Regions from separate parts of the Paenibacillus sp. JNUCC31 genome, predicted to be linked through region 1. Evidence: riboswitches for the same ligand, from Rfam matches in the RefSeq annotation. Region 1 holds a riboswitch; the other holds the start of a gene.
What was found. Region 1 has a riboswitch for glycine ahead of gcvT (glycine cleavage system aminomethyltransferase GcvT). Riboswitches for the same ligand answer to the same signal wherever they lie in the genome.

Region 1 (16,447 bases):
GAGATCATTTCAATTTTATAATCCAACCCGATTGATATTCGGTAAAGGTCAGCTGGAAGCACTAAAAACCGAAGTACCGAAATACGGCAAACGGGTTCTGCTTGTATATGGTGGGGGCAGTATCAAACGCAGCGGTTTGTACGATCAGGTGATCGGATTGCTCAAGGAAGCCGGAGCAGAAGTTACAGAACTGGCGGGTGTTGAACCGAACCCGCGTCTTTCGACTGTGCATAAAGGGGTAGACCTCTGCAAAACGAACAACATCGACCTGATCCTCGCTGTAGGCGGCGGCAGTGTACTGGACTGTTCCAAAGCGATTGCTGTAGGTGCGAAGTATGATGGCGACATGTGGGACTTTGCTCAGCGCAAAGCCGTTGCGCAAGACGCTCTTCCACTTGGTACCGTTTTGACAATGGCTGCAACGGGTTCAGAAATGAACTCGGGTTCGGTGATCACCAACCAGGATACTCAAGAGAAATTGGGCTGGGGCAGCGCGTATTCGTTCCCAGCATTCTCCATTCTTGATCCGGTAAATACATATACCGTTCCTCTGGACCAAACGGTATACGGTATGGTGGATATGATGTCCCATGTATTGGAGCATTACTTCCATTTGGATGCCAACACACCGGTTCAACTCGGGTTCTGTGAGACGATTTTGCGCACCGTCATGGATGCAGCACCTCGTCTGGTCGAAGACTTAGAGAACTATGAGCTGCGCGAAACGATTCTGTACTGCGGAACGATGGCATTGAATGGCGTGCTGAACATGGGTCTTGCAGGGGACTGGGCGACACACAACATCGAGCACGCGGTATCCGCTGTGTACGACATTCCGCATGGTGGAGGACTGGCGATCCTGTTCCCGCACTGGATGAAACATAACCTGGATGTAAATGTGGATCGGTTCAAACGTCTGGCGATCAATGTGTTTGAAGTGAACCCTGAAGGCAAATCGGACAAACAGATTGCAGAGGAAGGCATTGAAGCGTTGAGCCGGTTCTGGACATCCATTGGTGCACCTAACCGTTTGGCTGACTACGATATCGATGACAGCCAAATCGACGTCATGGCAGACAAAGCGATGCTGTTCGGCCCATTCGGTAACTTCAAAAAACTGCAACGTGAAGATGTCGTATCCATCTACAAAGCTTCGCTGTAACATCAAGTACATTGAGATTTATCCTGTCTTTGAACCGCAGGTTTCCTTTCCGGGAAACCTGCGGTTTTTTTTACGCGTGGCATGATCGCACAAGATAAAGAAAAACGAAGCAATAAGTGAAGAATGTATGGAAAATAACCATTATCGGGCTGAGAATACATTAGAGGAAACATTTTGAAACATTTTGACATTTGCTACGTATTTATTTACATGAGGAATGCCCAGTGAGTATGGAATTGCGGCAGAAGAGAGGAGGAACGGGATATGGAGTCCATCTATTGGGGGTGTCTAATCGGAGGTGCGATATTTGCGGTCGTCAGCCTTGTGCTAGGTGACTTGATTGACGGTTTGCTGGACGGGGCCTTTGAATTGCCTGGCCTTGATTTTTTCAAACCCGTTGTGCTTGCCGGTTCCATTACAACGTTTGGCGGGGCTGGCATTATGCTGACACGTTACAGCTCTATGACTGCCATGTCGGCACTGATACTATCCCTGCTTATAGGTATAGCTGCAGCCATGCTGGTATTCTTTGCTTATATCAAGCCGATGCGTAACAGTGATGTCTCCATTGCATTTTCAATGAAAGAGCTGTCTGGGAAAATTGGTGAGATCACCATTCCCGTGCCGGAAAAAGGGTTTGGTGAAGTCATGATCAAAATTGCTTCTGGTAATACGGTTCATATCGCATCCAGCTTTGAACATCGTCCCATTGCGGCGGGAGCGCGTGTTGTAGTGGTGGATGTAACCGAAGGTGTACTGCGTGTATCGGAATGGGATGAAGATGTACTTAAAGATGTTTAAGAAAGTTTAACAGTAAGCAGTTTAAGCACTCATGAATGAATAAGGGGAGAGATGTGGAATGAATTTAGATTGGGATGTGTTGTTAATTCCTGCAATTGTAGTCGGTGTAATTCTGATTCTTGGTTTGGCTTTCTGGGCGAGGTACAAAACGGTTGGACCGGATGAAGCGATGATCGTCACGGGTTCATTCTTGGGGAGCAAGAACATTTCCGATGATGACTCTGGTCGCAAAATTAAAATTGTTCGTGGCGGCGGTGCATTTATTTTGCCCGTGTTCCAGCAATCTGAGTTTATCTCGCTGTTGTCCCATAAGCTGGACGTCTCTACACCAGAAGTATATACGGAACAGGGTGTGCCGGTCATTGCCGATGGTGTCGCCATTATCAAGGTTGGAAGCTCTGTAGAAGACGTGGCCACTGCAGCCGAGCAATTTATTGGTAAGCCTGTTGAATCGTTGAGAGGCGAAGCACAGGAAGTTCTGGAGGGGCATTTGCGGGCCATCCTCGGAACGATGACGGTGGAAGAAGTATACCGTAACCGGGATCGCTTCGCGCAAGAGGTTCAAGGTGTAGCTGCCAGAGATTTGAAAAAAATGGGGCTGCAAATTGTCTCTTTTACCATCAAAGATGTTCGTGATAAACAAGGCTATCTGGATGCCCTCGGTAAACCGAGAATAGCAGCTGTCAAGCGGGATGCTGAAATTGCGGAAGCGGAAGCGATGCGGGATGCACGTATTCAGAAGGCCAATGCGGAAGAACAGGGGCAAAAAGCCGAGTTGCTGCGTGATACGAATATCGCTGAAGCTGCCAAAGAGAAGGAACTGAAAGTAGCGACGTTTAAACGGGATCAGGATACGGCGAAAGCGGAAGCCGATCAGGCGTACCATATCCACGAAGCACGTGCGAGACAAACCGTTGTGGAAGAAGAGATGAAGGTTGAACTTGTTCGTAAAGAACGTGAGATTGATCTGCAAGAGAAAGAAATTATCGTACGTGAGAAGCAATATGATGCTGAAGTGAAGAAAAAGGCAGAAGCCGATCGTTATGCGGTGGAGCAGGCTGCCGAAGCGGATAGAACCAAAAGAATGCGTGAGGCGGAGGCAGTACAGTACTCCATTGAAACGCATGCCAAAGCAACAGCTGAGCAAAAACGACTTGAGGGTCAGGCCATGGCAGATGCGGAACGTGCCAAAGGTACAGCGGATGCAGAAGTTATTCGTCTGAGAGGACTTGCAGAAGCGGAAGCGAAGGAGAAGCTGGCTGAAGCATTCCAGAAGTTTGGCGAAGCTGCAATACTCGACATCATCGTCAAAATGCTGCCTGAACTTGCTGGTAAAATTGCGGAGCCGATCTCGGCGATTGATAAACTTACTGTTGTGGATACAGGTAAAGGTGAGGGTGCAGCACGTGTAAGCAACTACGTAACCGAACTCATGGCTACGGCTCCAGAGATGCTCAAGAGCGTCTCCGGTATTGATGTGGAGCAATTAATCAAAGGACTGACCAAACCCAAAACATCAGCACCTGTTGCCATACAGCAAAGTGAGCCTGTAACCACACCGTCCATAATCGATAAGATTGTGGAAAGAGCTGGCGTTGACGAGTAAGAGATGGTCTCATCATGCACTCGTGCTCTATTGACCTTAAGGCGAATTTTTGTTACTTTTTAAGCGAGACGTCCGGCGCGATTTGCCCGCTCCGGATGTCTTTTCGTTTTTACTAGGGTGTGAGTGAATCATGCCTATGATGGTGTGAAAAAAAGAGGTGCAAACATTGAGTAGCCTGCATGTAAACAAAGCGCTAAATAATAATGTAATTATTGCACAGCATCCTGACCACGGGGAAGTCGTCGTGATTGGTAAAGGCATCGGCTTCAACCGGAAAACCAATGACATTATTCCACTGATGGCTGTGGAAAAGATGTTCATTTTGAGAAATCAGCAGGAGCAAGAGCAGTACAAACAGCTTCTTCCACAGGTGGATGAGGCGTTGATCGAGATTATTAACGAAGTCATTACGTATATTGCAGAGCGTACGGACGTTCCACTCAACGAGCATATTCATATTGCTTTGACTGATCATATTTCTTTTGCTTTAAAACGCAAGGAACAGGGAATTGTCATTCAGAATCCTTTTCTATATGAAACCCGTGAGATATATCCAGATGAATATCGGATGGGAGAGTACGCTGTCCGACTGATCAAGGAGAAAATGAGCGTAGACTTGGGATTAGACGAGATTGGCTTTATCGCACTCCATATTTACAGTGCAATGACCAATCAGAACATAACTCAGGTGCGTGAACATTCCCAATTGATCACCGATTTGGTGAATTTGGTTTCTGACCAACTCGACTATTCATTTGAAACGGAATCTCTCGATTACTCCCGTTTGTTGACTCATCTTCGTTTTGCCCTTGAGCGTGTACGTCGGGGAGACAAAGTCGAAGAACTCCATAAATTGGATTCTCTGTTGAAGTTGGAATACCCTGAAATGTACTCGCTTGCATGGAAACTGACGAAAGTAATGGAGAAGAGACTGAATCTTCCGGTATATCCTGCCGAAGTGGGGTATCTGACGATTCATTTGCAGCGTCTGAATCAAAGGAAAGAAGAAGACAACAAGTGAAATATTTCCACAGGTGGAATTCCAATTTAAGAATTTTTGTGTAAAGGCTTGCACTGAATTTGAAGTGGTGCTACAATGGTTCCGTAATCAAGCAACTGAATAAACATAAGCGACGTGTTACTGATTCGATCAGGCATGAGTTATTAGAGTGTGATTGTTCTTACCTTATACAGGGTATGCTATACCCGAAGGTTGGCACAGTTCACTTTATTAATTCATGCCTTTTTTGTTTTTCCCCTTGCTTGCATCACGACATATAATCTTAGACGAAAGGGTGAATACGAAGCGATGTTTAAAAAGCTTTTTGGTGTATTGCAAAGAGTAGGTAAGGCACTTATGTTGCCGGTGGCGATTCTGCCAGCCGCAGGTTTGTTGCTCGGAATTGGTAACATGCTTGTGAATCCGGACTTTCTGCAATATGCAACGGCACTTGACACTCCTTGGGTGAATTCAATTGCCACGATCATGATGAACGCGGGTCAGATCGTATTTGATAATCTGGCATTGCTGTTTGCCGTCGGTGTAGCCGTCGGCTTAGCCGGAGGCGAAGGCGTAGCAGGTCTTGCGGCAATCATCGGTTATCTGGTTATGAACGTCACATTGGGTACTGCCGTTGGCGTTACACCGGCTATGATTGGTGAAGTACCGGGTTATGCCAGTATTCTGGGCATCCCTACATTGAGTACAGGCGTGTTCGGAGGTATTATCATAGGTATTGCCGCCGCGCTATGTTACAATCGGTTTTTCAAAATCGAGTTGCCTTCTTACCTGGGTTTCTTCGCAGGTAAACGTTTTGTGCCGATCATCACTTCAGTCGTTTCCCTCTTAATCGGGTTGCTTCTGGTGATTATCTGGCCTCCGATTCAAAATGGATTGAATGCCGTATCTCACTTCATGGTAGATACAAGTCCGACATTGTCGGCATTCATTTTCGGAGTCGTGGAACGGTCATTGATTCCGTTCGGTCTTCATCATATTTTCTACTCTCCATTCTGGTTTGAGTTCGGAGAATATGTGAACAAGGCTGGGGACGTCATACGTGGGGACCAGCAAATCTTCTTCAATCAACTGCGTGATGGTGTGAACCTTACAGCGGGAACGTTCCAAGTTGGTAAATTCCCGTTCATGATGTTCGGTTTGCCAGCTGCTGCACTTGCGATGTACCATGAAGCAAGACCGGAGCATAAAAAATATGTTGCAGGGATCATGGGTTCAGCTGCGCTGACATCGTTCCTTACAGGGATTACAGAACCTCTTGAATTCTCGTTCCTGTTTGTGGCACCCGTATTGTTTGCAGTACACTGTATCTTTGCAGGTTTGTCTTTCATGACGATGCAAATTCTTGGCGTCAAAATCGGGATGACGTTCTCCGGTGGATTCATTGACTTCCTGATCTTCGGGATCATTCCGAATCGCACACCTTGGTGGGATGTTATTATCGTAGGTTTGATTCTTGCGGTGATCTATTACTTCGGTTTCAGGTTCATCATTCGCAAATTCAACCTCAAAACACCAGGACGTGAAGAGGCTACACCTGAGACATCTTCCGGTGGAAGTTCAGGATCAACGGATGAGCTGCCACACAATATCCTTGCCGCCTTCGGTGGACAGGAGAATATCAAACATCTGGATGCATGTATTACTCGTTTGCGGATTGAAGTGAATGAGAAATCCAATGTTAATAAAGATCGTTTAAAACAATTGGGTGCATCTGGCGTACTGGAAGTGGGTAATAATGTACAGGCCATCTTCGGTACACGTTCAGATACAATCAAATCGCAGATGCAGGATATCATTGCAGGACGAACCCCGGCACCGACACCAGCCGCTGATGTCACACCAACTCCTGAAGAGGAGAAGGCACAGGGAGCAGAAGGTGAGCGCATTATTGCCGAAGATATCGTCATGCCAGTAAATGGTGAATTGATGGATATCACAAACGTGCCTGACCCGGTTTTTGCTGAAAAAATGACAGGTGACGGTTTCGCTGTTCTGCCACATGATGGTACCATTACATCGCCGGTGTATGGTAAAGTGTTTAACGTATTTCCAAGCAAACATGCCGTAGGTATTATGTCCGACGGTGGCAAGGAAGTGCTTGTTCATATAGGTGTCAACACGGTGAAGCTGAAAGGTCAAGGCTTTAACGTGCTTGTACAGGAAGGTGATCTGGTATCGGCAGGTCAACCGATCATGGAAGTCGATCTGGAGTATGTCAAAGCTAACGCTCCTTCGATCATTTCACCAGTCATCTTCACCAACCTGCCAGAAGGATCAACTGTCACCCTCAAGAAGAGTGGTGTGCTCAAAGTTGGCGATCAGCCAATTATTGAGATAAAATAAGAAGTGTTATCCTTATGGCAAGCAAGTGTTAATATATGCAATGCCTAAACTAAATTACTGAAAGTGAGATGATTGTAATGCAACAAACATTCAGAATTACAGACGAAGATGGTATCCACGCACGTCCGGCGACAGCCCTGGTTAATACAGCAAACAAATTTAAAGGTGCAGAATCCTTTGCAGAAGCTAACGGCAAAAAAGTAACATTGAAATCCATCCTGGGCGTACTTTCCCTCGGTCTGGAACAAGGCGATACCATCAACATCATCGTTGAAGGTGAAGGCGAAGCGGAAGCTCTTCAAGCGCTGACTGATGTTATGGTTAACGAAGGGCTGGGCGAAATTAATGCTTAATGTCTCCGGGATCGCGGCTTCGGCGGGTATTGCTATCGCCAAGGCGTTTATCTTGGAGCATCCCGACTACTCTGTAGAAAAACGCCAAATCAACGACGTTGACGCAGAGATCGCAAAACTCGACTCAGCGCTGGGCAAGTCCCAGGCTGAGCTGGAGGCGATCAAAGAGCGTACTTTACAAGAGCTTGGCGAGAAAAAAGCTGAAATTTTTGCTTCGCATTTGCTCATTCTGAATGACCCGGAACTTATTGATCCGGTTAAAGCGAAAATTGCTGATGAGAAGGTTAATGCAGAATTCGCATTGAACGAGACCGCATCGCAATTTATCTCCATGTTCGAGAACATGAAGAGTGCATACCTGCAGGAACGTGCGGCTGACATGCGTGACGTTACCAAACGTGTGCTGAATCACTTGCTTGGTATCGACTTCATGAGTCCGGCTGAGATCAGTGAAGAAGTGATCGTGCTTGCTGAGGATCTGACGCCTTCCGACACAGCTCAATTGAACCGTCAATATGTTAAAGGTTTTGCTACCAACATTGGTGGACGTACTTCTCACTCGGCAATCATGGCTCGTTCTCTTGAAATCCCGGCTGTTGTGGGTACCAAGGACATTCTGGCTCAAGCCAAACAAGGCGATATGATTATCGTTGACGGTCTGGATGGTCATGTTTTGGTTAATCCAACGGATGAGGTCATTGCGGAGTATCGTTCCAAACAGGAGCAGTATGATGCACAACGTGCCGAGTGGAGAAAACTGCGTGACGAACCAACCGTAACAGTGGACAACGTTCATGTTGAACTTGCAGCCAACATCGGTACACCGAATGATGTAACTGGTGTTCTGGAGAATGGCGGCGAGGCAGTAGGTCTGTACCGTACCGAATTCCTGTACATGGGCAGAGACAAGCTCCCTTCCGAAGACATTCAGTACAATGCTTACAAAGCGGTACTGGAAAAAATGGAGGGCAAACCTGTTGTCGTTCGTACACTCGACATCGGTGGAGACAAAGAGCTTCCATATCTGGATCTGCCAAAAGAAATGAATCCATTCCTCGGCTTCCGTGCAATTCGTCTGTGCCTGGACCGTCAGGATATTTTCCGTACACAATTGCGTGCCTTGTTGCGTGCAAGCGTACATGGTAACCTGCGTGTCATGTTCCCAATGATCGCAACACTGGGCGAATTCCGTGAAGCGAAGGCAGTCCTGCTCGAAGAGAAGGAAAAACTGGTAGCTGAAGGTATTGCGGTATCAGACAGCATCCAACTGGGCATCATGGTCGAAATTCCTTCGACTGCAGTTCTTGCGGATCAATTCGCCAAAGAAGTTGATTTCTTCAGTATCGGAACGAACGATCTGATTCAATACACCATGGCTGCTGACCGTATGAATGAGCGTGTCTCCTATCTGTACCAACCTTACAACCCTGCCATTTTGCGTTTGGTTAAGATGGTAATCGATGCAGCGCATCGTGAAGGGAAGTGGGCTGGCATGTGCGGAGAGATGGCTGGAGACGCAACAGCAATTCCATTGCTGCTTGGTCTTGGATTGGATGAGTTCAGCATGAGCGCAACCTCCATTCTGCCAGCTCGCAGTCAGATCACCAAGCTGTCCCGTGCGGATATGCAGGAACTGGCTGCCAAAGCTCTGGATATGCAAACGGCTGAACAAGTTGTTGAATTGGTTCAAAGCATTCAAGCGTAATGTAATTTTATGGGGTTTCCACCCGATTTTAAGGGTTTCTTTTTCCGATAAAGTGCTGCAGTCGTGCAGCGGTTTTGCCGGTATCCGCGATTCATTGTGGATATCGGCTTTTTTTGTGATAAACAGGACAATGTGATTCGGACTCTAGTGTGTAATCAAACTGTCTTTAAACCTCGGTCTGAGAACTGAAGGGCGACTGAACGTGGTTAAAGTAAACAAATGCGCTATATTCTGAAATACGAGGTTGCGTTCTTCAGTAGGAGAGTGATGCGTACTTCATAAGCGAAAGTGCAAAGAACTAAGAGAGGAAAGCTAAGGGATAAAAGCTAAGAGATTAGCACTGGGGGGAAGCTTTCAGTAATAGGTGCTTAGTGCAAAGGAATCTGTGACATCTTATTCCGGGATTTGAAGTACCTGCAGATATCTAAAGAACCTGATACACGCTATGTCGGAATCTACAGCCATTATTAGCATTTTTGTGAGGGTATTTAGAGAAATAACGTGTCTGATGTTTCTAAGAATTGAAAGAGTCGCCTGCGGAGGTCAAATAAGACATCCTGGGTTCGTTAGAACATTTTCTGGCTTGGTACTATCCGTCACAGGCTATCCGTCGCAGGCATCCGAAAGTCCGGGCTTCCAGACCTGGACGCTGGTATACATCGGAGCATAGCTTGCCTGAACATGAGACAGGCACTAATAGGATGAAGATGAGCAGGAACCGTGACATTAGTAAAGAGGAGTCAACTCGAAAAGCTCTTGCTGATTGGAATTATCAGCAAGAGCTTTCGTGAGAACAATGATTTGATTAACTGCAAGCGCAGTTCAGAACAGGCTTACGGGCTGCTGTAGTTTCATCCAGACGGGTAACCGGTGTGCCATAAGGGGCATTGAGTACCAGTTCAGGGGTCTCTTCTGCTTCCTTGGCAATGCGAATCATCGTATCGATGAACCCATCAAGTGTTTCTTTGCTCTCGGTTTCCGTCGGCTCGATCATGATGCACTCCTCAACGTTCAGCGGGAAGTACACGGTTGGCGGGTGATATCCAAAATCAAGCAAACGTTTGGCGACGTCCAGTGTGCGTACACCATACTGTTTTAATCCCCGGCCAGACATCACGAATTCATGTTTGCACACGCCTGGATACGGAATCTCGTAGTAAGGAGCAAGACGTGCCATCATGTAGTTGGCGTTGAGCACCGCACATTCCGATACCCGGCGCAAGCCTTCTGGTCCATAGGTACGAATGTAGGCATAGGCACGCACCAGAATACCGAAATTGCCGTAATACGCTTTGACCCTGCCAATGGATTGATCCCCTTCGCGATCGAATGCATACATACCCTCATCCGTTTTGATGACCATCGGTTTTGGCAAAAACGGAATCAAGCGGCTCTTCACGCCCACCGGGCCGGCCCCAGGTCCACCTCCGCCGTGCGGAGTACTCATCGTTTTATGCAAGTTCAGATGCACTACGTCGAAGCCCATATCGCCAGGACGGGTAATACCCATAATGGCGTTGGAGTTGGCTCCATCGTAGTACAGCAAGCCACCAGCCTGGTGCACGATGGAGGCAATCTCCTGAATGTCTTTTTCAAAAAGTCCGAGTGTGTTCGGGTTGGTCAGCATCAGCGCTGCGGTATCCGAACCAACAGCTGCGCGAAGTGCCTCCAGATCTACCAGACCGTCTGCGCGGGATGGTATCGTTACCGTTTCGAAACCTGCTACGGTTGCACTTGCCGGGTTGGTGCCATGAGAAGAATCCGGTACGATGACTTTGGTGCGCTGTTCACCACGACCTTCATGGTAGGCACGGATCATCATGAGCCCGGTCCATTCGCCATGTGCACCAGCAGCAGGTTGCAGCGTAACAGCATCCATGCCCGTCAAGCCTGCAAGGTCATTTTGCAACGTGTAGAGTAGTTCAAGTGCACCCTGAATGCTGGATTCGTGCTGATATGGATGGATTTTCGCGAATCCGTTATAACGGGCGACATCCTCATTAATCTTCGGATTATATTTCATCGTACAAGAGCCAAGTGGATAGAATCCGTTATCTACCCCGAAGTTGCGACGGGAGAGGGCAGTGTAGTGACGAATGACGTCCACTTCAAAAACCTCAGGCAACGCTGCTGCTTCCGACCGCAGCATTTCCCGGGGAATCAGCGAATCGACAGCTTGCCGGGGAACGTCACATTCTGGCAAGGAATACGCGACCCGACCCAGACTGCTGAGTTCAAAGATCAATGATTGCTCCGGTGCTGGAGAGGCAGCTTGGGCAGAGATGTTCGTAACTGTTTCAGTTTGGCCCGAAGTGGAGACTGAGGTTACTGTTTCCGAGTGGCCTGTTGCTGAAGTTGTCGTCGTTGTCTTTGTTGTCGTTTCTTGAGTCACAGCGATCCCTCCATTACACGTGCGAATTCGTCGATCTCTTCCTTGCTGCGTCGTTCAGTAACGGCGATGAGCATATGTCCGGCGAGCTCTGGATAATCGCGTCCAAGCTCATAGCCGCCAATGTAACCTGCATCGAGCAATTTCAGTTGCAGGGCATCCACATTCGTTCCTTCAGGCAGTTGGACAACAAACTCATTGAAGGTAGGTGCAGTAAACGTAAGAGAAACCCCTGGAATTGCGGTAAGCGTGTTAAGGGCATAATGACTCTTTTGCAAATTCAAATCAGCGACGTCGATCATGCCTTGTTTACCCATAATGGACATATAGACAGAGGCGCTCAGCGCGAGTAAAGCCTGGTTGGAACAGATGTTGGACGTCGCCTTTTCACGGCGAATATGCTGTTCCCGTGCTTGCAGCGTGAGTACAAAGCCACGCTTGCCGTTGCGGTCCGTGGTCTGGCCTACAATTCGGCCAGGAATCCGGCGCATATGAGCCTGGGATACGGCAAAATATCCGCATGTTGGACCGCCGAGTGAAGCGGCGATGCCAAGAGGCTGCGCGTCGCCAACGACGATGTCAGCACCCAGCTTGCCTGGGGCTTCCAGCAGACCCAGCGACAGCGGGTTGGCACTGACCACGAGCAGACCCTTGTGCGCATGCGCCAGGTCTGCGGCCTGTTTTACATTTTCCACGGCGCCGAAGAAGTTCGGGCTCTGAATCATAACGGCTGCGGTGTCATCGGACACGGCAGCTTGCAGGGCATCCCAGTCTGTTACACCATTTTGGTACCCGATCTCAACAATCTCCAAATTGAGGCCGTGTGCATAAGCTTGCAATACCTGACGGGATTCGGGGTGCACGGTACGCGATACAATCAGCTGTTTGCGGCGGGTTGCCGCTGCGGCCAGATTGCCTGCTTCCGCAAATGCAGTTGCACCATCGTACATGCTGGCATTGGCTACAGCCATGCCTGTTAACTCACAGATGTAAGATTGAAACTCGAAAATCGCCTGCAATTCTCCTTGGCTGATCTCGGGTTGATAGGGCGTATAGGCAGTGTAGAACTCGGAACGGGAAATGACATGATTAATGACAGAGGGCACGTGGTGATCGTAAATGCCTGCGCCCAGGAAGCTGGCGTGTGTCTCGAAGTTGGCATTCGCTCCCGCCTGCTTCGACATATGACGTGTCAGTGCATATTCATCGAGTTTGGAGGAAACAGGCAGTTCGCCCTGATAGCGAATCTCCTGTGGAATGTCATGGAACAGATCCTCCATCGTTTCCACACCGATGGTTGCCAACATGGCACTCTGATCCTGCTCAGTCATGGGAATGTAGCGGTGCTTGCTCATGCTTGATCAGCTCCTTGAGTAGGTGTCTTTGGTGCACGTGTCCGTTTATGAAAAGGGGTCTTCACAACCTCGGCTTTCAATTTCTTGCCGCGAATCTCAATCTCCAGTGGGGTACCCAGTGCAGCATATTTGCTGTCAATCAAGGCCAGCCCCAGATTGCGTTTCAGCGTAGGCGATTGGGTGCCTGTAGTCACTTCACCAATCTGTGCGCCTTCGGCGTAAATCGGATAATGGGGGCGGGGAATGCCGCGCTCCAGTACTTCGATACCGACCAGCTTGCGGACAGGCCCGTCATTTTTTTGTCGCAATAAGGCTTCATGTCCGATAAAAGGTTCGGCATTCAGCTTCACAAACATGCCCACACCAGCCTCCAGCGGCGAAATGGTTGCAGACAATTCCTGCCCATACAGGGGAAGCTTGGCTTCAAAGCGCAGCGTATCCCGGGCACCCAGTCCTGCCGGGACAAGTCCATGACCTTCTCCCGCCTGCATCAATCCATTCCAGACCGCAGCGGCCTGTTCGGCAGGAACATAGAGCTCAAAGCCGTCTTCACCGGTATATCCGGTGCGGGATAACAGCAATGTAACCCCACATACCTCCGCATTCAACACAAAACGGAAGGGCTCTATCGAAGACACATCGGTATCTGTCACCGTCCCGAGAATGTCCACTGCTAGCGGACCTTGCAGAGCAAGGAGCGCCGTCTGATTTGAATCATTGGTCATTGTTACGCCTGGCATCATGTGCTGCTGCAGCCATGCCCAGTCCTTGTCGATGTTGGAGGCGTTAACCACTAGCATATAATGCTGGTCTTTCAGTTTATAGATCAGCAGATCATCGACCACGCCGCCATCCGGATAACACATTAACGTGTATTGGGCTTGACCGGTAACGAGTGTTGTTACATCATTGGTGGTCATGTGCTGTAGAAAAGCTTCCGCGTGTTCCCCTTGGACAGTGAATTCACCCATGTGGGATACATCAAACAGTCCGGCACGTTCTCGCACCGCTTCATGTTCTTTCTGAATTCCGCTGAATTGTACCGGGAGCTCCCAGCCGCCAAAATCAATGCATCGTACGCCTTCATATTGCTGATAGAGTGGAAAGAGTGGGGTTCTAAGCAAATCGGACATCCAATCACCTCGTTATGGGCCGTCAACCGGCCGAGTGTATAACCGTGGAGCAATGAATCTGGCATCAACTTTTATTATAAAAGTAAGGTGAAGACGCTATAGGCAGTGCCGCTCTATAACCTGTTTTCGTTTTTTTTGGGAAAAAGGAAAAGGACAGGCCAAAGAATAGGCATGCCAGAAGCACGCTGTATTCTTAGGCTCTGTCCTTGGTACCTGAGAGTTACCCCGCCGCATGATGCAGCAGGTTTCCCCTTGGGTGATCGTAACGCCCACACAGGGCGAATAGATGCTCTCCAGAGTTGCGTCCCGTAAAAGTCCTTTTGCCTGAGAGATTCACCTCCGCTTGTCGGTGGTTTACTCCTTCGGCGTTACCGCATGTACACCCTGATTCGGGTGTCAAGGGTAATCTCTCCCTTTACATTCATCCGCGGGCATTGCATAGACCAATAAACACATTTACTACTCTCATTAAAGCCTGAATCGACTATTGATGTCAAGAACGATATCATAGAAATTGAGAAAAAATCCGAATGATATTATTAATTTAAATTATAATGTTCGTATATTTTTAAAGAGTGCGCTTACTTTTCTAATATTCACCATTATATGTAGGGAGTGTTCATTTGAGTTACAGGCATATAAGAAAGAAAATCAAATAATTTGTAAGGTATCTTGACATTTGATTGGGAAATATCATACGCTATGTTCTGGGAAAAAGGTTAAGGTCAAAGAAGCGCATGCACTCATTAATGAAAAGCGAGGCGGATATCGATGAGCGAATTGAAAAGTGATTTCCTGTACAGTGAAGAGCACGAATGGGTGCAGACCGTAGGGGAGGATACCGTACGTATTGGCATTACCGAGTTCGCGCAGCATCAGCTGGGTGACATTGTGTTTGTTGAATTGCCTGACCTTGAATCGGATGTAAAGGCAGAAGACAGCATTGGAACGATTGAATCCGTCAAAACCGTTTCGGATTTGTTTTCTCCTGTAAGTGGAACCATTGTGGCTGTGAATGACGCATTGCAGGATTCCCCGGAGCTAGTTAATAACTCTCCATATGAGGAAGGCTGGATGATTGAGATCCGTGTTGAGGGCGATCTGACAGCAGCACTGTCCACATTGATGAATGCGGACGCATATCGTAAACACACGGAATAATATTATTTTACATTATTTTACGATTCCAGGGTGAAGAGCTAAGCTAGAGCTTGATACGAACGCCCGTTTAACGTGAAAAGAGTAATCCATTGAAATATGTGCAGTTAGTGATACTGATGATTTGACCATAGTTTAGGCGCAATTGCTTCATCTGAAACAGGATGAGCAGTTGCGCCTTTTTTCCGTTATTCGCGCAGCATGGGCGTGGCATATATTTACATTTTACACGTCATTAAAATGGGGTTATTCGTGGGAATGATACATGAAAGGGAATATGACAGATTCATTTCAGCTAAAAGGATAAATCAATCGGACAAACCTTCAAATTTAAATCTTGTCATCAACGTTCATGACGGAAGTAGGTTTTCATTTCGTTGTGGAAGATACCGTTTTCATTTACGATATGTTTGTGAAATGAAGATTTATTTCAGATTTATACCTTGTTCGTCTGGATCATCATCATTGTCAAAAATTCAGTAGAATGAAGGTTTAATATGTTGAGGAGGTTTTCGATATGAGTTCAGTGGACGCAAAATCCGAAAAAAGCGGAGGAATACGGGTCGGCGTTCAGAAGTTTGGACGTTTCCTGAGCGGTATGGTTATGCCGAACATGGGTGCATTTATCGCCTGGGGTCTGATTACGGCATTGTTCATTCCAAAAGGATGGTTCCCTAACGCAGATTTTGCATTGCTGGTTGATCCAATGATCAAATATTTGCTGCCTTTGTTGATCGGTTACACAGGCGGTACCATGGTACACGGCCAACGTGGTGGTGTAGTCGGTGCGATTATGACCATCGGGGTGATTGTGGGCAGTGACATTCCGATGTTTCTTGGTGCCATGATTGCCGGACCATTGGGAGCCTGGGTCATTAAGAAATTTGACAAGGCTGTCGAGGGCAAAATCAAATCCGGATTTGAGATGCTGGTTAACAACTTCTCCGCTGGTATTATTGGTGGGATTTTGGCCCTTCTGGCCCTTAAAGGCATCGGTCCTTTCGTTGAAGCAATTAGCAAGGTGTTATCGGCCGGGGTAGAAACCTTGATGAATGCCGGTCTTCTCCCGCTGGTCAATCTGATCATTGAGCCAGGAAAAGTATTATTCCTGAACAATGCCATCAACCATGGGATTTTGACACCGATTGGTACAGATCAAGCAAGAGAACTGGGTCAATCCGTTTTATTCATGCTTGAATCCAATCCAGGACCTGGACTCGGCATTTTGCTGGCCTACTGCTTCTTTGGTCGGGGGTCAGCTAAATCTTCTGCTCCAGGTGCTGTAATTATCCATTTCTTTGGCGGGATTCACGAGATTTATTTTCCTTACATTCTGATGAGACCGATACTGATTCTGGCTGCGATGGCTGGTGGTGTAGCAGGTACATTGACCTTCATGCTGACAGGAGCTGGTTTGGTTT
Region 2 (16,447 bases), 2.2 Mb from region 1:
CAATCGGGTGTTGTAGGTTTATCCCTGAATCTGACTGAGCTGCGTGAGCAGGCGTCCATTAAGGTGGGCAAAGAAGGGTATGTCGTTATCCTTGATTCGGAAAAAAACTATGTCGTATCGCCAGTTGTGGAAGCTGGTACACCAGAACAGACGACAACACTTGATCCAATGTATGAGAGTAATGAAGGCGAGTTCGATTATATCTATAATGAAGATGCCAAAACGATGATTTATTCAACCAATGAAGCGACAGGCTGGAAAATAGGCGGCACGTTGTTAAAGAGTGAAGTATCCAATGCAAGCAAAGAGATCCGGATAGCAACCTTGATGGTTATCGTGGCGGCTACTTTTCTAACGTTGTTGTTCATTATCTGGTTTACACGTTCCATGTTGCGTCCAATCAAACGTCTGCAGGAATCCGCGAGAGCCGTGAGCAAAGGTGATCTGACTGTGAAAATGGAAACAGGACGCAAAGATGAAGTTGGCGATCTGGCGAAGTACTTTGAGCGAATGGTCGATAATTTGCGAATGATGATTCTGGGTGTACAGGAAACGACAGAGCAGGTATCTGCCTCCTCGCAAGAATTATCCGCCAGTGCAGATCAAACAACCAAAGCGATTGAACACTCTACAATGGCGATTCAGGAACTTGCCGAAGGTGCCGAGCAGCAAGTGAAGAGTGTAACGGATGGATCAGGAATGATGAGTCGTATGGCGGAAGATGTTCGCTTGATGTCCGAACGTGTGCAATCTATTACAGAGAACATGCGGCACACTTCGGGAGCGGCTTACTCAGGAAATGAGGCTGCAGGCCAGGCTGTGGAACAGATGAACAGCATTCAGGAAACAGTGGAAAATCTGGCGACCGTGGTTCAGTCCCTGAATGCCCGGTCCGTCGAGATTGGCAGTATGGTAGATGTAATCGCCACCATCTCAAAACAGACCAACCTGCTTGCCCTGAATGCTTCTATTGAAGCAGCAAGAGCAGGCGACGCTGGCCGCGGCTTCGCTGTTGTAGCGGGAGAGGTGCGCAAGCTTGCTGAAGAATCGGGGAGCTCGGCAGCGCAAATTGGTGAGCTGGTTCACAATATCCGTCAGGATATGGATGCTGCTCTGAACGCTATGAATGCAGCTCAGACTCGAGTGGAAGACGGACTTCAGGCCGTGAACACATCCGGGCAATCCTTTGCCCAGATTCGAGGGGCCGTGGAAGATGCTGTCCATACGCTGGATGACTTGTCCGAAACGACGAAGCAACTGGAGAATGGTGCTTCCCACGTTGCCCAAGCAATGAACGATATTTCCATCGTGACCCAGGAATCTGCTGCGAATACGGAATCCGTCTCGGCATCTTCGCAGGAACAGCTGGCATCGGTGGAAGAGATTGCTTCGTCTTCGGCACATCTGAACAGCATGGCAGAGCAATTGCAAGGGTTGCTGGGGATGTTCAAGATGGTGGAGGACACACCGAAGGATGGGGACAAGTCCTAACCATAATTAGAAGGAAATAAAGATAGACATTTCTCCTGTAGCCATGTATAAATAGAGCGTCTGGTTTATCCGCAGGAATTGCGGTGTAATCATGATCTGGCAGGATTTTCAACTCCTGCTCGAATCATGAGGGGAATATAGCGGCGCAGGAGGCTTTATGACGTATATAGCAATTCTGATTTTTGTACTGACCATCACACTGGTCATCTGGCAGCCACGTGGATTGGGAATCGGCTGGTCCGCCATGGGTGGGGCTGTGCTGGCATTAATATGTGGTGTAGTCAGTCTGAACGATGCATCTGATGTGGCATCCATTGTATGGAATGCAACGCTGGCCTTTGTCGGCATTATTATGATTTCATTAATACTCGATGAGACAGGTTTCTTTGAATGGGCGGCTCTTCATATGGCAAGATTGGCGGGAGGGAATGGACGCAGACTGTTTATCTATTCCATTTTGCTGGGGGCGGCGGTGTCCGCTCTCTTCGCCAATGATGGTGCAGCGCTTATCCTGACTCCGATTGTGCTGGCGATGGTACGTGCATTAAAGTTCGATGAGCGCATGGTGCTCGCCTTTGTTATGGCTAGTGGATTTATCGCAGATACAACCTCGTTGCCGCTGGTGGTCAGCAATCTGGTAAACATCGTATCTGCCGATTATTTCGGTATCACCTTTGTGGAATATGCGGTGCGGATGATCGTGCCTAATCTATTTTCGATCGTGGCGAGTACAGGCATGCTATTCTTGTTTTATCGCAAAAGCATCCCGCTTCGCTATGATATCTCCGCAGCACGTGATCCAAGGGAAGCTATTCGTGACCCTCGGATGTTCCGCATCTCCTGGTTCATGCTGTTGCTGCTATTGGTTGCCTATGCATCCAGCGAGTTCTTGCCGATTCCGGTATCGGTTATCGTTGGTGCAGTGGCTCTTTTGTTCGCCATATTAGCGAGAAAGAGCGAAGCCGTTGACATGAAACGCGTGATCAAGGAAGCTCCATGGTCGATTGTGGTGTTCTCGGTGGGCATGTATATCGTTGTATACGGACTACGTAATGCCGGGTTAACCGATTACCTAAGCCGCTGGCTTGATGCCATCGCGGATCACGGTCTGCTGGCTGCTTCAATAGGGATGGGCATGATTGCAGCGATATTGTCTTCCGTAATGAACAATCTGCCCACTGTGTTAATTAACGCATTGGCGATCCAGGGTGCACACACCGAAGGCATTGTGCGTGAGGCACTGATTTATGCCAATGTGATTGGTTCCGATTTGGGTCCCAAGATGACCCCGATCGGCTCACTTGCCACATTGCTGTGGCTGCATGTGCTGTCCCGCAAGGGTGTGAAGATTACATGGGGATATTATTTCAAGGCAGGCATCATTTTAACCATTCCTACATTATTAATCACATTGGCCGGATTGGCGGTATGGTTATGGATTTTGGGTTAGTACAATCGTATCTTACATTTTCAACTAGCACAGACCGTTAAGTGTCTGGAGTAGGTAGTGTTTGTAGGGATCGCGCTTATGGTCATGGATGTAGTGGTACTATATACACAAACCAACCTTTTTAGAAGGTTGGTTTTTTTGTGTTCTGTTTTCCTTCCCAAAAGATTCCTTAATAGAACGAATACACGATCACTTCCTAACTATTAGGAAAGAGTATAGGCTTGGTGGATATAAAGCGCTTGCATTACTATGAGTGTAAGGAGGAAGCCAAAATGAGAAAACGTTACATTAAGCTATTAGAGCATTTAAAACAATCTGAGCATGATTTTGTGAGTGGAAGCGAATTAGCTAATCTATTTGATGTAACGACTAGAACGATTCGCAATGACATCAAAGAAATGAATGAAAATTATTTAGATAAAGCAATGATCATTGGCAATACTCGCAAAGGATACAAGTTAGTCGGGGATTTATCCAGCCTGCATAAAAATGAAGATGATGACGAAGAAAGAGCATTTCATATTATCAAAGCACTGTTATCGCAGACTGATTTTATTACGTATGAAGACCTTGCTAGAACGCTTTATTTTTCGACTCAAACCATCCGTAAAGACGTGCAAAAATTAGTACAAACGATTCAAGCAGAAAAGCAGAACATCGAGATTGAAGCGATTATTTTCCAAGGCATCCGGCTTAAAGGAAGCGAAGTCGAGAAACGGATTTTGCTCAAAAAACTAGTCACTACCGATTGTCTCAAACACATGCCGATAGATGAAGCACTGCAATACTATTTTGGCGATTGGTTCGATGGACCTTCTATTCATTTTATCTACGCTTGTATTGAAGAAGAGGTTGCCAAGTATAATTTACTGCTAAGTTTTCAAGAGTTATTCTCGATCTGTGTGAATGTGTTGATTAGTCTTAAACGTGTAAGTCTTGCACAAAAAATAACTGAACAAGATATGAGATTGGATCATACAAGTTTTGAAGAGTTAAAATTGGCCCAATCTATTCTGATCCGACTAGCCCAAGAAATAGATGTCTCTTTTGATGAATATGAGTATCAGTATTTGGGCTACCTGCTTATCGCATTGCAGATCTTGCCTAAAAAAAATCAAGAAATCGGACATAACTACGTGAATGAAATGGAACAAAAAATTAAATCAGTGATCCAAAAAGTAGGAGAGCAATACGGATTTATCAGCCTCAAAAATGAAGAGTTACTTGATCGATTATTAGCGCATATCATCAAATCATTATATCCGTTAAAGTATTATTTCCCTGTCGAAAATCCTTTTATTGCTCAAATAAAATCAGAATACACCAATGCTTATAATGTCGCGGTTGTGTTGGCCAAAGAATTGCAATTTTGCCTAAATATCAAAATACCTGAAAATGAAATCGGTTACTTGACGCTGCACATCATGGGCATTATTGAGAATTCTCAAGATAGCAGAACACGTATTGCGATAATTTATGGCAAAAATCTATTAGTCGGCAAGTTGTTGGAGCGTAAGATTAATCTCTATTTTCCGAATATTAAAATCGATAGTCTACTAGCTAATCATGAAATACATCTTCTTCCCGAAGGAATCGAAACGATTATTGCAACGAGCGAGATTGCGGGGCAGCAGCAGTTAAATGTACAAAATATCATTCTAGTTAGTGAAATGATTACAAGTGAGGATATGAAAAATATTTCCATTCAGTTGAATCGTGGACTACTCAAATATTATTTATCACCAGAGGATGTTTTTTTCTTAAATGAAGACAATCCAATCGATTTGTTGAAAACCCTTACAGAACTAGGCGATATTCAACATTTATATACCAGTATTCTGGAACGAGAAAAAATGTCCAGTACAAATATCGGTAATTTAGTTGCTATGCCCCATCCATTTGATTGTGGAGATAACAAAAAATTACGAGTGCTGGTCGCAATCAATAAGCAAAAAATACTGTGGGGCAATCAGATGGCCCAGATTATTTTCCTGTTTATTCCGCCGAAAAATCAAAAGGTGAATAACACCAAATTCTTCGAAGAAATTTACGATGTGTTCAAGCAGACCAATATGACAGAAAAACTACTCCATATCACCAATTACGATGAATTTTTGGAAGTTTGGTCTTCCAAATAAACCTAGGAGGAATTCAAATGTTAATCAATATGAAAGATTTACTTAAAGTAGCGTATGAAAATAAGTTTGCAGTCGGATCATTTAATGTAGCTAATAGCGAGTTCGTCAAAGTGGTCATTACAGCCGCAGAGGAGCAGAATTCGCCTGCAATCATGCAGATTCACCCGAATGAAATCGATCTAGTCACTGATGGCTTTATAGCTTATGTGCGAGAAGCGGCATCTAAGTCTAAAGTCCCGTTTGTTATTCATCTGGATCATGGAGCGACGATCAAAGATATTACGCGTTCGATTCGTAATGGTTATACGTCAGTCATGATGGATGCATCTCATTTACCTTTTGAGGAAAATATTGCGGCAACCAAAGAAGCGGTTGAACTGGCTCATCTGGTCGATGTATCTGTAGAAGGTGAACTAGGTACGATCGGGAGTAATGAAGGCAGTTCAGAAGGTGGAGCCGACGAGATTTTGTATACGAATCCAGACGAAGCGGCGATTTTTGTAGAACAAACAGGTATCGATACACTTGCTGTTGCCGTAGGCACTTCACATGGTATTTATCCTCAATCCAAAGATCATTCGATCAAAATCGATCGGTTGAAACAAATTCATGAAAAGGTAAAAATTCCGTTAGTGCTACATGGTGGATCAGATAATCCTGATGAAGAGATTAGAGAAGCAGTGAAGCATGGGATAGCGAAGATCAATTTATCAACCGATATGAAGCGAGCATTCTACAACCAATTAAGAGCGACACTCGATGCGAATCCAAATGCATATGAACCGGATCAACTGATGCCCGAGGCGACCAAAGCGGCAACAGAACTGGTGAAGAAGAAAATGGATCTGTTCGGTTCTACAGGTAAAGCATCCCTTTATAAACTGGGAGAAATTTAAGAGGAGAGATCCATCATGAAGATTTCTAATGTCTTAAAACCAGAAAATATCATATTAGATGTCACCGCTACGACCAAAGCCGAATTAATAGATGAATTGTCGCAAAAGTTAAACGATAACGGCTATTTAAGCGACATCGAGCAATTTAAAAAGGATATCTGGGCACGTGAAGAACAGGTTCCTACAGAAGTGGGGTTCGGAATAGCCATTCCGCATGCCAAGTCTACTGGAGTACAGTCCCCTGCGATTATTATGGGCAGATCATTACGCGGTATTGAATATAGTATCGAATCATGTAATTTATTTTTTATGATTGCAGTCGATCAAAACTCTTCATCAGAGCATTTGCAGACATTATCCAAAATTTCGACCTTTTTGATGGATGAGCTATTTAGAGCGAAGCTTATCCTTGCTCGAGATCAAGAAGAGGTTGTCCGCTTATTTGAACATGCAGAAGAGCAAGATGCGCAGGCGCTTCATCGTCCTAAAAAGTATGCTGGCAAAAAAGTGGTTGGAGTTACAGGCTGTCCTACAGGAATCGCTCATACGTTTATGGCAGCGGAAGCATTGAAAAATGCGGCCGAGGGACTCGGTGTACACATTAAAGTGCAAACCAATGGATCAACAGGTGTTGGAAATCCATTGACTCCTGAAGATATTGCTGAAGCTGATGGTATTATTGTAGCAGCAGATGTCAAAGTAGATATGGATGTTTTTGGAGATCGTCCAGTGATCAAAACATCTGTCAAAAATGGAGTTCATCATGCACAAGAGTTAATTGAAGATGCGATTGCTGGAAAAGGTGTCGTTTTGAATCAAGGCAACAGTAATCTTAAAGAAGCAAAAGAAAAAACACGCTTAAAGCAGCCTAAAATATACAGCCATATTATGAATGGTGTATCATTTATGATTCCTTTTGTAGTCGCAGGTGGTATATTGATTGCGCTTTCGTTTATGTTTGGTATTCATGCGGCTGATCCAACTAGCCCGGACTATAATGCTTTCGCCGCTTTTTTAAGTACAGCAGGGGGTAGTGCTGCTTTTGCATTGATGGTTCCTGTATTAGCAGGGTATATTGCGTATAGTATTGCTGACCGTCCAGGTTTAGCACCTGGTATGATTGGTGGGATGCTGGCAACTATTGGAGGTTCAGGATTTTTGGGAGGTATGCTAGCTGGATTTATCGCCGGTTATACGATCCTAGCTCTGAAAAAATTAGTCAAAGGCATCCCCGACTCACTGCAAAGCCTGTCGCCTGTGCTGATCTTGCCATTAGTAGGTTCATTTATAACCGCCTTGATTATGTACTTTGTCATCAACAGTCCGATGGCTTGGATCAATGAGTCGTTACAAGGTTGGCTAAATGGCTTAACAGGATCGAATGCTATTTTATTAGGAGCACTTCTGGCAGGAATGATGGCATCTGATATGGGAGGGCCGATTAACAAAACAGCGTCTGCATTTGGACTGGCGATGTTTGCCAACCAGATCTTTGAACCTTCTGCTGCTCTGATGGTTGGAGGCATGGTTCCACCACTGGGCATTGCATTAGCCACAACATTATTCAAAAATAAATTCTCAACTGAAGAACGTAATGCAGGCAAAGCAGCCTATATTATGGGCGCCTCGTTTATCACAGAAGCTGCGATTCCGTTTGCCGCTAATGATCCATTGCGGGTTATTCCATCCAATATTGTAGGTGCAGCGATTGGTGGAGGAATGTGCATGGCTCTAGGTATTTCATTACAAGCTCCTCACGGTGGGATCTTTGTTATTCCCATTGCGGCAAGTAATCCATTACTGTATATTGTCTGTATTTTAGTAGGTTCCATCGTTACAGCTTGTATGATTGGATTGTTAAAGAAACCTATATATCAACCACAGAGTAATACAAGCGAGCCATCAGAAAAGAAAGCCGTAACCACTATGAAATCTGCATAACTTCTCTAACCAGCTGGTGCCATGCACTGGCTGTGAGGCAGTTTTTTGTTTGTTCTATATATCAGATTGATTCAATATCTACATTAAGTATTTGCACAAAGCCAGCCTTTTATAGGGCTGGCCTTTTTTTGCTTTCTTCCAGGCTGAGGACTGAAATGCCTGGATGCTACCAAACAACAACGAAGTAGTGGAGGAGACGGAATCGATTCTGAAGAAGCGAAGCGTTCGCCTTTGTTTCTGAATTTTACCATTTGGAATATTAGATCAAAAAAAATTTGGAAACAACAGCGATCGGAAGAACGATCCGGAACCGGAACGGTCGCTCGAAAGTTGATTTAACCCAAATATTTCAATCCGCAGCCCACATTTTTAACATTGCGTTTACAAAACAATGATTTTGAGATGACATAACAAAACTACAATGAGTAAAGAGTTGATGGTGATCAAACAAATTCACAAAACGCCATCACTAATTTGGGGGAGGAAAACAAAACATGTTTAAAAAGTTGCCGTTTATTTTGATGACCTTAACGTTCGTACTGGTGCTCGCAGCATGCGGATCGAAAAATGACGCAGGTACTGATGGTGCCGCAAGCAATGGTGCAGGCGAAACCGCTACTGAACTCAGCGGGAACATCCTGGCTGTTGGTTCAACAGCACTGCAACCTCTGGTAGAGCAAGCTGGACAAAAATTTATGGCAGTTGATGAATATAAGAACGTAACGGTACAAGTTCAAGGCGGCGGTAGTGGTACGGGTCTGACACAAGTATCCGACGGACAAGCTACAATCGGTAACTCTGACGTATTTGCAGAAGAGAAAATCGACGATGCAGCAAAAGTGAGCGAACTGAAAGATCACCAAGTGGCTGTAGTAGCAATCGCTCCTGTAAGCAACAAAGATGCAGGTGTACAAGACTTGACGAAGCAACAACTGATCGACATTTTCTCCGGTAAAATTACGAACTGGAAAGATGTTGGCGGTAAGGATCAAGCGATCGTTATCGTAAACCGTCCTAGCAGCTCCGGTACTCGTGCAACATTTGAGAACTTTGCACTGGGCACAAAAGTAGAAGATATCCAAGGTTCGATTCAGGAAGATTCCTCCGGTACAGTTAAGAAGCTGGTAGCTGAAACTCCGGGAGCTATTGGTTATCTGGCTCTGTCCTACCTGGATGACAGCCTGCAAGTGTTGAAATACGAAGGTGTAGAAGCGACGGTTGAGAACGTAGAAGCAGGAACTTATCCAGTATGGGCTTACGAGCACATGTACACCAAGGGTGACCCTGACGCAGCAACAAAAGCATTCCTCGATTACATCCTGAGTGATGAAATTCAGCAAAAAGACGTGACTGAGCTTGGTTACATCCCGGTATCCGGCATGAAAGTAAAACGTGATGCAGCAGGCACTGTGACGAAATAATCTTTGAACTTGCGCATACAGCGAGAGAGGCGGACCCAGGTCCTGCCTCTTTGCGCGGTTTGCTCTGGATTTATCCCATATTTTGCATGAATTCTACTATAGAAGGATGGTTGTTATGGAACAGACCGAAGGGGGAACGGTAATGAACAACAAGTTGAAATCGCGCCGGCCCTTGAGAGAAAAGCATTACTGGGAAGAGTGGACGGGACGAATCTATACGTCGATTTGTGTCGTTTTCCTGATCGTTGTCATGTTTTCCATCGTTTATTTTGTAGCGTCCAAAGGGTTGTCGACCTTTTTCCAGGATGGCGTAAGTTTGAGTGAGTTTTTATCCGGTAAAACGTGGAATCCGGCGGGCGAACCCGCTGCCTATGGGGCGTTACCGTTCATTACAGGTTCATTCATAACAACATTTCTCGCAGCACTGATTGCAAGTCCGCTTAGCCTGTGTGCTGCGCTCTTTATGACGGAGATCGTACCAGGTAAAGGTAAAAAAATATTGCAGCCTGCGATTGAGCTTTTGTCAGGTATACCTTCCGTTGTGTACGGTTTTATCGGACTAAGTGTGATCGTGCCTTTGCTGCGCAGTATCTTTGGTGGAGCCGGCGTCGGGATTGCAGCCGGATGTCTGGTTCTGTCTGTTATGATTCTGCCTACCGTAACCAGTATTATGGCGGATGCATTGTCTGCCTTGCCTAAAGGTCTTCGTGAATCTTCCTACGCCTTGGGTGCGACTCGCTGGCAAACGATCTATCGGGTCATTATTCCGACCGTTCTGCCTGCCTTGCTGACAGGGATTGTACTGGGTATGGCTCGCGCATTTGGTGAAGCCCTTGCTGTACAGATGGTCATCGGGAATGCACCGCATGTACCGACATCCTTACTCGAATCGGCATCAACGTTAACAAGTGTAATTACCCTGAGTATGGGTAACACCACGATGGGTTCTGTTCATAACAATGCACTGTGGAGTATGGCGCTTGTCCTGCTGGTGATGACCTTTGTCTTCGTCATTCTGGTTCGCCTGCTTGAAAGGAGGAACCGGGTATGAAAATGAAGGCTAAAACGGTAGATAAAATTGCAACTTCGGTTATCGTTGTGCTGGCCCTGTTCATTGTTGTTCTTCTGCTCGGCTTGCTCGGCTTCATTCTGATACGGGGGATTGGTCAGATTAACTGGCACTTCCTGACCAGTGCACCACAGTTGCTCAAGGGCGGCGGCGGGATCGGCCCGCAGCTGTTTAACTCGATCTTCCTGCTTGTTCTGACCTTGATTATTACTATTCCGCTTGGATGGGGTGGCGGTATTTATATGGCTGAGTACGCTAAGCCGGGCCGGATTACAAGCTTTATTCGTCTGGTGGTCGAAGTGTTATCTTCCTTCCCGTCCATCGTTATTGGTTTGTTCGGACTTTTGCTGATCGTTAATACATTTGGTCTGGGCTTCTCCCTGTTATCGGGTGCCATGGCTCTTGCCATATTTAACCTTCCACTGATGGTGCGTACAACGGAGCAAGCGTTCCGAGCCGTACCGAAAGAGCAGAAGGAAGCGGGTCTTGCACTTGGATTGTCCAAATGGAAGATTATCACTTCCATTCTGTTGCCTGTGGCTTTGCCCAGCTTAATTACAGGTACGATTCTGGCATCGGGCCGGATCTTCGGTGAGGCAGCAGCCCTGATGTTCACGGCGGGTATGAGTAGTCCTCCGCTCGACTTCACGGATTGGAATCCAACGAGCCCAAGATCACCAATCAATCCACTGCGTCCGGCAGAGACACTGGCCGTGCACATCTGGAAAGTGAACAGTGAAGGCATTGGCCCGGATTCCAAAGAGATAGCAGCTGGCGCTTCAGCCGTGCTTGTACTTCTCGTCCTGGCGTTCAATCTGAGTGCACGCTGGATCGGTCGGGTGGTTTACCGCCGCATGACAGCTTCGAAATAAGGAGGAACCAACATGGCCATACCTTTCGGTACGGAACAGTTAAGCATATATTATGGGCATTTCCAGGCAGTGAAGCAGATTAGCCTGACGTTTCCCGAAGCGAGTGTGACGGCGCTCATCGGGCCTTCCGGCTGTGGGAAATCCACATTCCTGCGGTCGCTCAACCGGATGAACGACGAGATTGCCGGTTCCCGCACGGAGGGACATATCTGGATGGATGGCAATGATCTGAATGAACCCGGCACAGATGTAATCAAGCTGCGCCAGAAGATTGGCATGGTGTGGCAGAAGCCTAACCCTTTCCACAAGTCCATCTACAACAATATCGCGTTTGGCCCCCGCTACCGCGGTATCAAGAGTAAGAAGGCACTGGATGAGATTGTGGAAAAAAGCTTGCGCCGCGCTGCGCTCTGGGATGAGGTCAAGGACAGACTGAATGAGTCAGCCCTGGCCCTCTCGGGCGGACAGCAGCAGCGGCTCTGCATCGCCCGCGCATTGTCAGTTGAGCCGCAAATTTTGCTGCTCGACGAACCGGCATCTGCGCTTGACCCGGTATCCACGGGCAAGGTTGAGGAACTGATCTCGGAGCTCAAGAAAGAGCTGCGGATCGTGATTGTTACCCATAACATGCAGCAGGCGGCACGCATCTCGGATTATACGGCCTATTTTTACCTGGGAAACATGATTGAGCATGGGGATACGGAGCATATTTTTACCAACCCGGACAACCGTCTGACGCAGGAATATATTATGGGACGTTTCGGTTAACTGTTATATTGGGATAGAGTATGAGATAGATTTATAGAGATAGAAGGAAGCGTAACTCCCGGGCGAGATCGTTTGGGGGTTATGCTTTTTTGTATGATCCTTCATATGGAATAGTTTTCCATAATAAAAACAATCATGCTACGATATTCGCACGTACCACTCTAATTTGATACAAAGAAGGCGATGAATACCCGAACCGTTCTGTGGATCGTAACATAAATAGTACTAACCACAGATATGGCTCATCGAAAATAAAACAATCATAATGTATGCGCTTTCGGGATGAAACGCATTAACACATTCATGTGATGAAAGTTTACAATTTGTTGATTTTTCCTGTGTGTAAAATGGAAAAAAGTAAAGATTAACAAAGAAATCGTTAAGTTTGTTGACACTGATCTTCCGGTCGATTAATCTTAATGAGAAAGTAGTCAAAACTTCAATTATCGTTCTGGTACAAGATCAGAATGGTTCCATACAAGCGAATGATAGCGAGCGGGAGAGACCTGGGCAGGCTGAGTTATGGCTGGCATTCAGGCACCGAAGGAGCAAGCTGCTGCGCACCCGGCGCAGCAGTTAATCTCTCAGGTAAATGTACCATCGTTGGACGCAACTCTGGAGAGTGCGCGAACTGCGCCACCCAAGGGGTATATGATCAAGCGGCAAGGGTTTGCAAGGTGCGTCACCTGTGAAATACAGGGAAGGCATCTAACGTGCTTCTTATCATGAAACTCTCAGGTATCGAGGACAGAGAGAGGGCTCATAGCCTTCTTCTGTCCTTTTTTGATGTCATCATTCAGTAATAAAGGAACATTATGGGCGTAGGTCTGGATGAAAATGACGATTATAAATGGAGGGTTTGCGATGCGTTTTAAAGACGTTTTTTCAATTATTGGCCCGTCGATGACAGGGCCATCAAGTTCACATACGGCTGGAGCGGCACGATTGGGACGAATTGCCCGTCAGTGGCTGGGATGCACGCCAGAACGGGCCCGGCTTACTCTGTACGGCTCGTTTGCCGATACGTATCAGGGGCACGGCACGGATCTCGCGTTGATCGGTGGTCTGCTTGATTATGTCACCGACGATCCGCGTATCCCGGATGCAGAGCAATATGCTGAGGAAGCGGGCATGGAGGTTGAGTTTTTCACAAGCGGTCTGCCAGCTCCCCATCCGAATACGGTCAAGATTGAATTGTGGCATGGGGAGCGCAAATGTTCTTTAATCGGTGCATCCATTGGTGGTGGCAGTGTATCGGTTCATGCCTTGAATGATTTCCGGGTACAGATCAGCGGAGAGTTTCCGACGCTTGTTCTGCGTCATTCAGACAAAGCTGGGGTTCTCGCTTCGGTAACGTCCACAATCAGCTCGTCAGGTGTGAACATCGGGTATATGCAAGTTGATCGGAAAGCCAGGGATGGTGAAGCCTTGACTGCGATGGAGATGGATGGTGTGCCAAATCCCGAGATGTTGAATCGTCTGCGATCGCTGGACCATGTACTTGAAATTCGCGTCATCGATTTGAAGAGAGGAGTGGAGCCGGATGCGGTTTAAACATCTACATGAACTGAATACCATCTGTACAGCGGAGTCCAAAACCATTGCCGAACTGATGATCGAAGAGCAGGTTCAGGAAACCAATACTCCAAGAGCGGGTGTTGTGCAGCAGATGTCGGATTACTATCAGGTGATGAAGGAAGCTGTACACAAAGGACTGACAGAAGATACGACATCACGAAGCGGCTTGACTGGCGGAGACGGCAAAAAAATGGCCGAGTACATTCGCCAAGGTGAGACTTGCTCTGGAGATGCTTCTGCATTAGCTATGGCGTATGCCCTGTGTGTATCTGAAGTGAATGCCTCCATGGGCCGGATCGTAGCGACACCGACAGCGGGCTCCTGCGGCATTATTCCAGGTGTGTTTATCAGTTCCCAGGAGCGGTTTGGCTGGAGTGACGAGCATTTGGTAAACGGTCTGTTCTGTGCTGGTGCGATTGGATATGTTATTGCCAACAACTCGTTTATTTCCGGTGCGGAAGGCGGCTGTCAGGCGGAAGTAGGTTCAGCAATCGGCATGGCTGCGGGTGCCATGGTTGAACTACGAGGAGGTACACCAGAGCAGGTTGTCCATGCGGTAGGTCTCGCGTTAAAAAATACACTGGGCCTCATCTGCGATCCGGTTGCGGGCCTCGTGGAGATCCCGTGCATCGTCCGTAACGGACTCGGTGCGGTAACCGCGCTGGCTGCGGCCGATATGGCACTAGCCGGGGTGCGCAGTGCCATTCCGTCAGACGAAGTTATAGATGTCATGCTTGAAGTGGGCAGTGCGATGCCAAGCAGGCACCGTGAAACGGCTCAAGGCGGGCTCGCTCAAACGCCAACAGGACGGAAAATGATGGAAAAGCTGGCCAAACCGAAGGCGAAGCGTGCAGAACCTGAGTCTGAGTCTGAGTCTCCTGGTGAAAATGAACCAGAAGCTAAGGCATAATCTCCTTAAACGCGTCAGAATGAGTTTCGCAACAAAAATCCTGATGTTAAACTGTGACTGTTCCAATGATCGATCCTTAACGCCAAATAAGCGCTCAACAGATCCGTTACAGGTCTCTGTAGCGCTTATTTATCGTATTACACGGGATTCGAACTTAGCACAGCGTATCCATATGCGGGCAGCTCGACCGCCAGAATACCCTCTTCCTTCGCTGTACGATAATTCTCTCCAAATAATTCCTTCCATTCCCTGTTACCCGCTTCCAGCTCGACGATAGCCGTTTCTTCCGAGCGATTGAACAAGATCAGAATGCGTTCCTCGTCACTTTGCCGTTCCAGGACCAGCTGGCTTCCTTCGGCACGGGCCTGCAGGAATCGAACGCGGCCTTCTGCGCGCAGGGCAGGATGAGCATGGCGAAGTGCAATGAGCTGCTGATAAAAGGTGAACAACTCGCGGTCCTGCTTCGCTTCGTCCCACTCCATGCATTTCCGGCATCCCGGATCAGCGCCGCCATCCAGCCCAATCTCGTCCCCGTAATAGATACACGGTGTGCCCAGGTAAGTGAACTGGAACAGCGCTGCCAACTTCATCTTGCGCTGGTCACCTTCACATAGCGTGAGCAGCCTCGGTGTATCGTGGCTGTCCAGCAGGTTGAAGGCCACTTCGCTCGCCTGCAGCGGATAACGTGACAATTGTCGGCCGATAGAGTCCGCGAACGTCTCGGCATTCATTTTATTTCTCACAAAGAAACCATTCACGGCATCGGTAAACGGATAGTTCATGGAGGCATCGAACTGGTCACCTTGCAGCCAGGCTGAGGATTCATTCCATATCTCCCCGAGAATGTACGCATCCGGATTTGCAGCTTTCACCACTCGGCGGAAGTCACGCCAGAATGCATCATCCACCTCATCCGCGACATCCAGTCGCCAGCCGTCCATACCCACTTCCTTAATCCAATACTCGGCAACCTTGAGCAGATAGTCCTTCACCTCGGGATTTTCCGTGTTCAGCTTCGGCATGTGAGGCTCAAATCCAAAGGTCTCATAGGTAGGGATGCCATCCTTCACATCCAGCGGAAATTCATGCACATGGAACCAATCCTTGTACTTGGACTTCTCCCCGTTCTCCTGCACGTCCACAAATGGCGCAAACGTCTTCCCTGAATGATTGAATACCGCGTCCAGGAGCACCCGGATGCCACGTTCATGACACAGCTTGACCAGTCGTTTGACCGTGTCTGCATCACCGAAATGCTGACCTACCCGCAGATAATCCTCGGTATCATACTTATGGTTGGTAGTTGCTGCGAAGATGGGGGTAAAATATATAGCGTTAATGCCCAGCTCGCTAAGATAGTCCAAATGATCCATCACACCCTGGAGGTCACCGCCGAAGAAATTAAACGGTGTAGGTTCGCCGCCCCAAGGTTCGACATTCTCCGGATTAAGTTCAGGATTGCCATTGGCAAACCGCTCGGGGAAGATCTGATAGAAAACAGCATCTTTCACCCAAGCAGGTGGTGTAAAAACAGCACCCGGATGAATATACGGGAACTGAAACATTTGCCCGGGATCGTCAGGTTCATGTTCCTGAAAATCCGTTTCGGACATCCAGATCTGCTCGTCTCCACTTTTTAGCAAAAAAGAGTACTTCAGGCGATGATATGGTGGCTTTATTTCACCCTCGTAATAATCAAACATGGAGTCAGATGCGAACTTGGCTAAAGGAATCAGTTCTTTGGTATTGTCCCATGCGTATTTGTCACCCGTCATGGCGTAGACTTCGGTGAGATCATTCTTTTTGGCGCGCAGACGCAGACGAACGGTATCCTTGTCGTAGGCGTACGCCCAGTTTCGCTTGGGTTGATGATAGATGGCTTCCAGCAGCATGTTGAAATTCCTCCCGTATAT

Region 2: it holds a riboswitch for glycine, as region 1 does, so the genes downstream of both, sdaAB (L-serine ammonia-lyase, iron-sulfur-dependent subunit beta) here and gcvT (glycine cleavage system aminomethyltransferase GcvT) in region 1, are expected to answer to the same signal.

The regions. Positions count from the first base shown of each region.
Region 1 is NZ_CP062165.1:1,721,480-1,737,926, reverse strand. Features, by position in the region: gene JNUCC31_RS07345 (iron-containing alcohol dehydrogenase) at 1-1,162, shown strand, start outside; gene JNUCC31_RS07340 (NfeD family membrane protein) at 1,427-1,963, shown strand; gene floT (flotillin lipid rafts scaffold protein FloT) at 2,022-3,569, shown strand; gene glcT (glucose PTS transporter transcription antiterminator GlcT) at 3,736-4,590, shown strand; gene ptsG (glucose-specific PTS transporter subunit IIBC) at 4,879-6,933, shown strand; gene JNUCC31_RS07320 (HPr family phosphocarrier protein) at 7,011-7,286, shown strand; gene ptsP (phosphoenolpyruvate--protein phosphotransferase) at 7,279-8,991, shown strand; gene gcvPB (aminomethyl-transferring glycine dehydrogenase subunit GcvPB) at 9,797-11,275, opposite strand; gene gcvPA (aminomethyl-transferring glycine dehydrogenase subunit GcvPA) at 11,380-12,735, opposite strand; gene gcvT (glycine cleavage system aminomethyltransferase GcvT) at 12,732-13,868, opposite strand; glycine riboswitch at 14,067-14,167, opposite strand; glycine riboswitch at 14,171-14,293, opposite strand; gene gcvH (glycine cleavage system protein GcvH) at 14,640-15,029, shown strand; gene JNUCC31_RS07290 (PTS mannitol transporter subunit IIBC) at 15,544-16,447, shown strand, end outside.
Region 2 is NZ_CP062165.1:3,920,343-3,936,789, forward strand. Features, by position in the region: gene JNUCC31_RS17045 (methyl-accepting chemotaxis protein) at 1-1,491, shown strand, start outside; gene JNUCC31_RS17050 (arsenic transporter) at 1,649-2,941, shown strand; gene JNUCC31_RS17055 (BglG family transcription antiterminator) at 3,214-5,079, shown strand; gene JNUCC31_RS17060 (ketose-bisphosphate aldolase) at 5,097-5,975, shown strand; gene JNUCC31_RS17065 (PTS fructose transporter subunit IIABC) at 5,991-7,916, shown strand; gene JNUCC31_RS17070 (phosphate ABC transporter substrate-binding protein) at 8,411-9,337, shown strand; gene pstC (phosphate ABC transporter permease subunit PstC) at 9,480-10,388, shown strand; gene pstA (phosphate ABC transporter permease PstA) at 10,391-11,278, shown strand; gene pstB (phosphate ABC transporter ATP-binding protein PstB) at 11,291-12,046, shown strand; glycine riboswitch at 12,533-12,655, shown strand; glycine riboswitch at 12,660-12,799, shown strand; gene sdaAB (L-serine ammonia-lyase, iron-sulfur-dependent subunit beta) at 12,911-13,600, shown strand; gene sdaAA (L-serine ammonia-lyase, iron-sulfur-dependent, subunit alpha) at 13,590-14,534, shown strand; gene JNUCC31_RS17100 (alpha-glycosidase) at 14,672-16,426, opposite strand.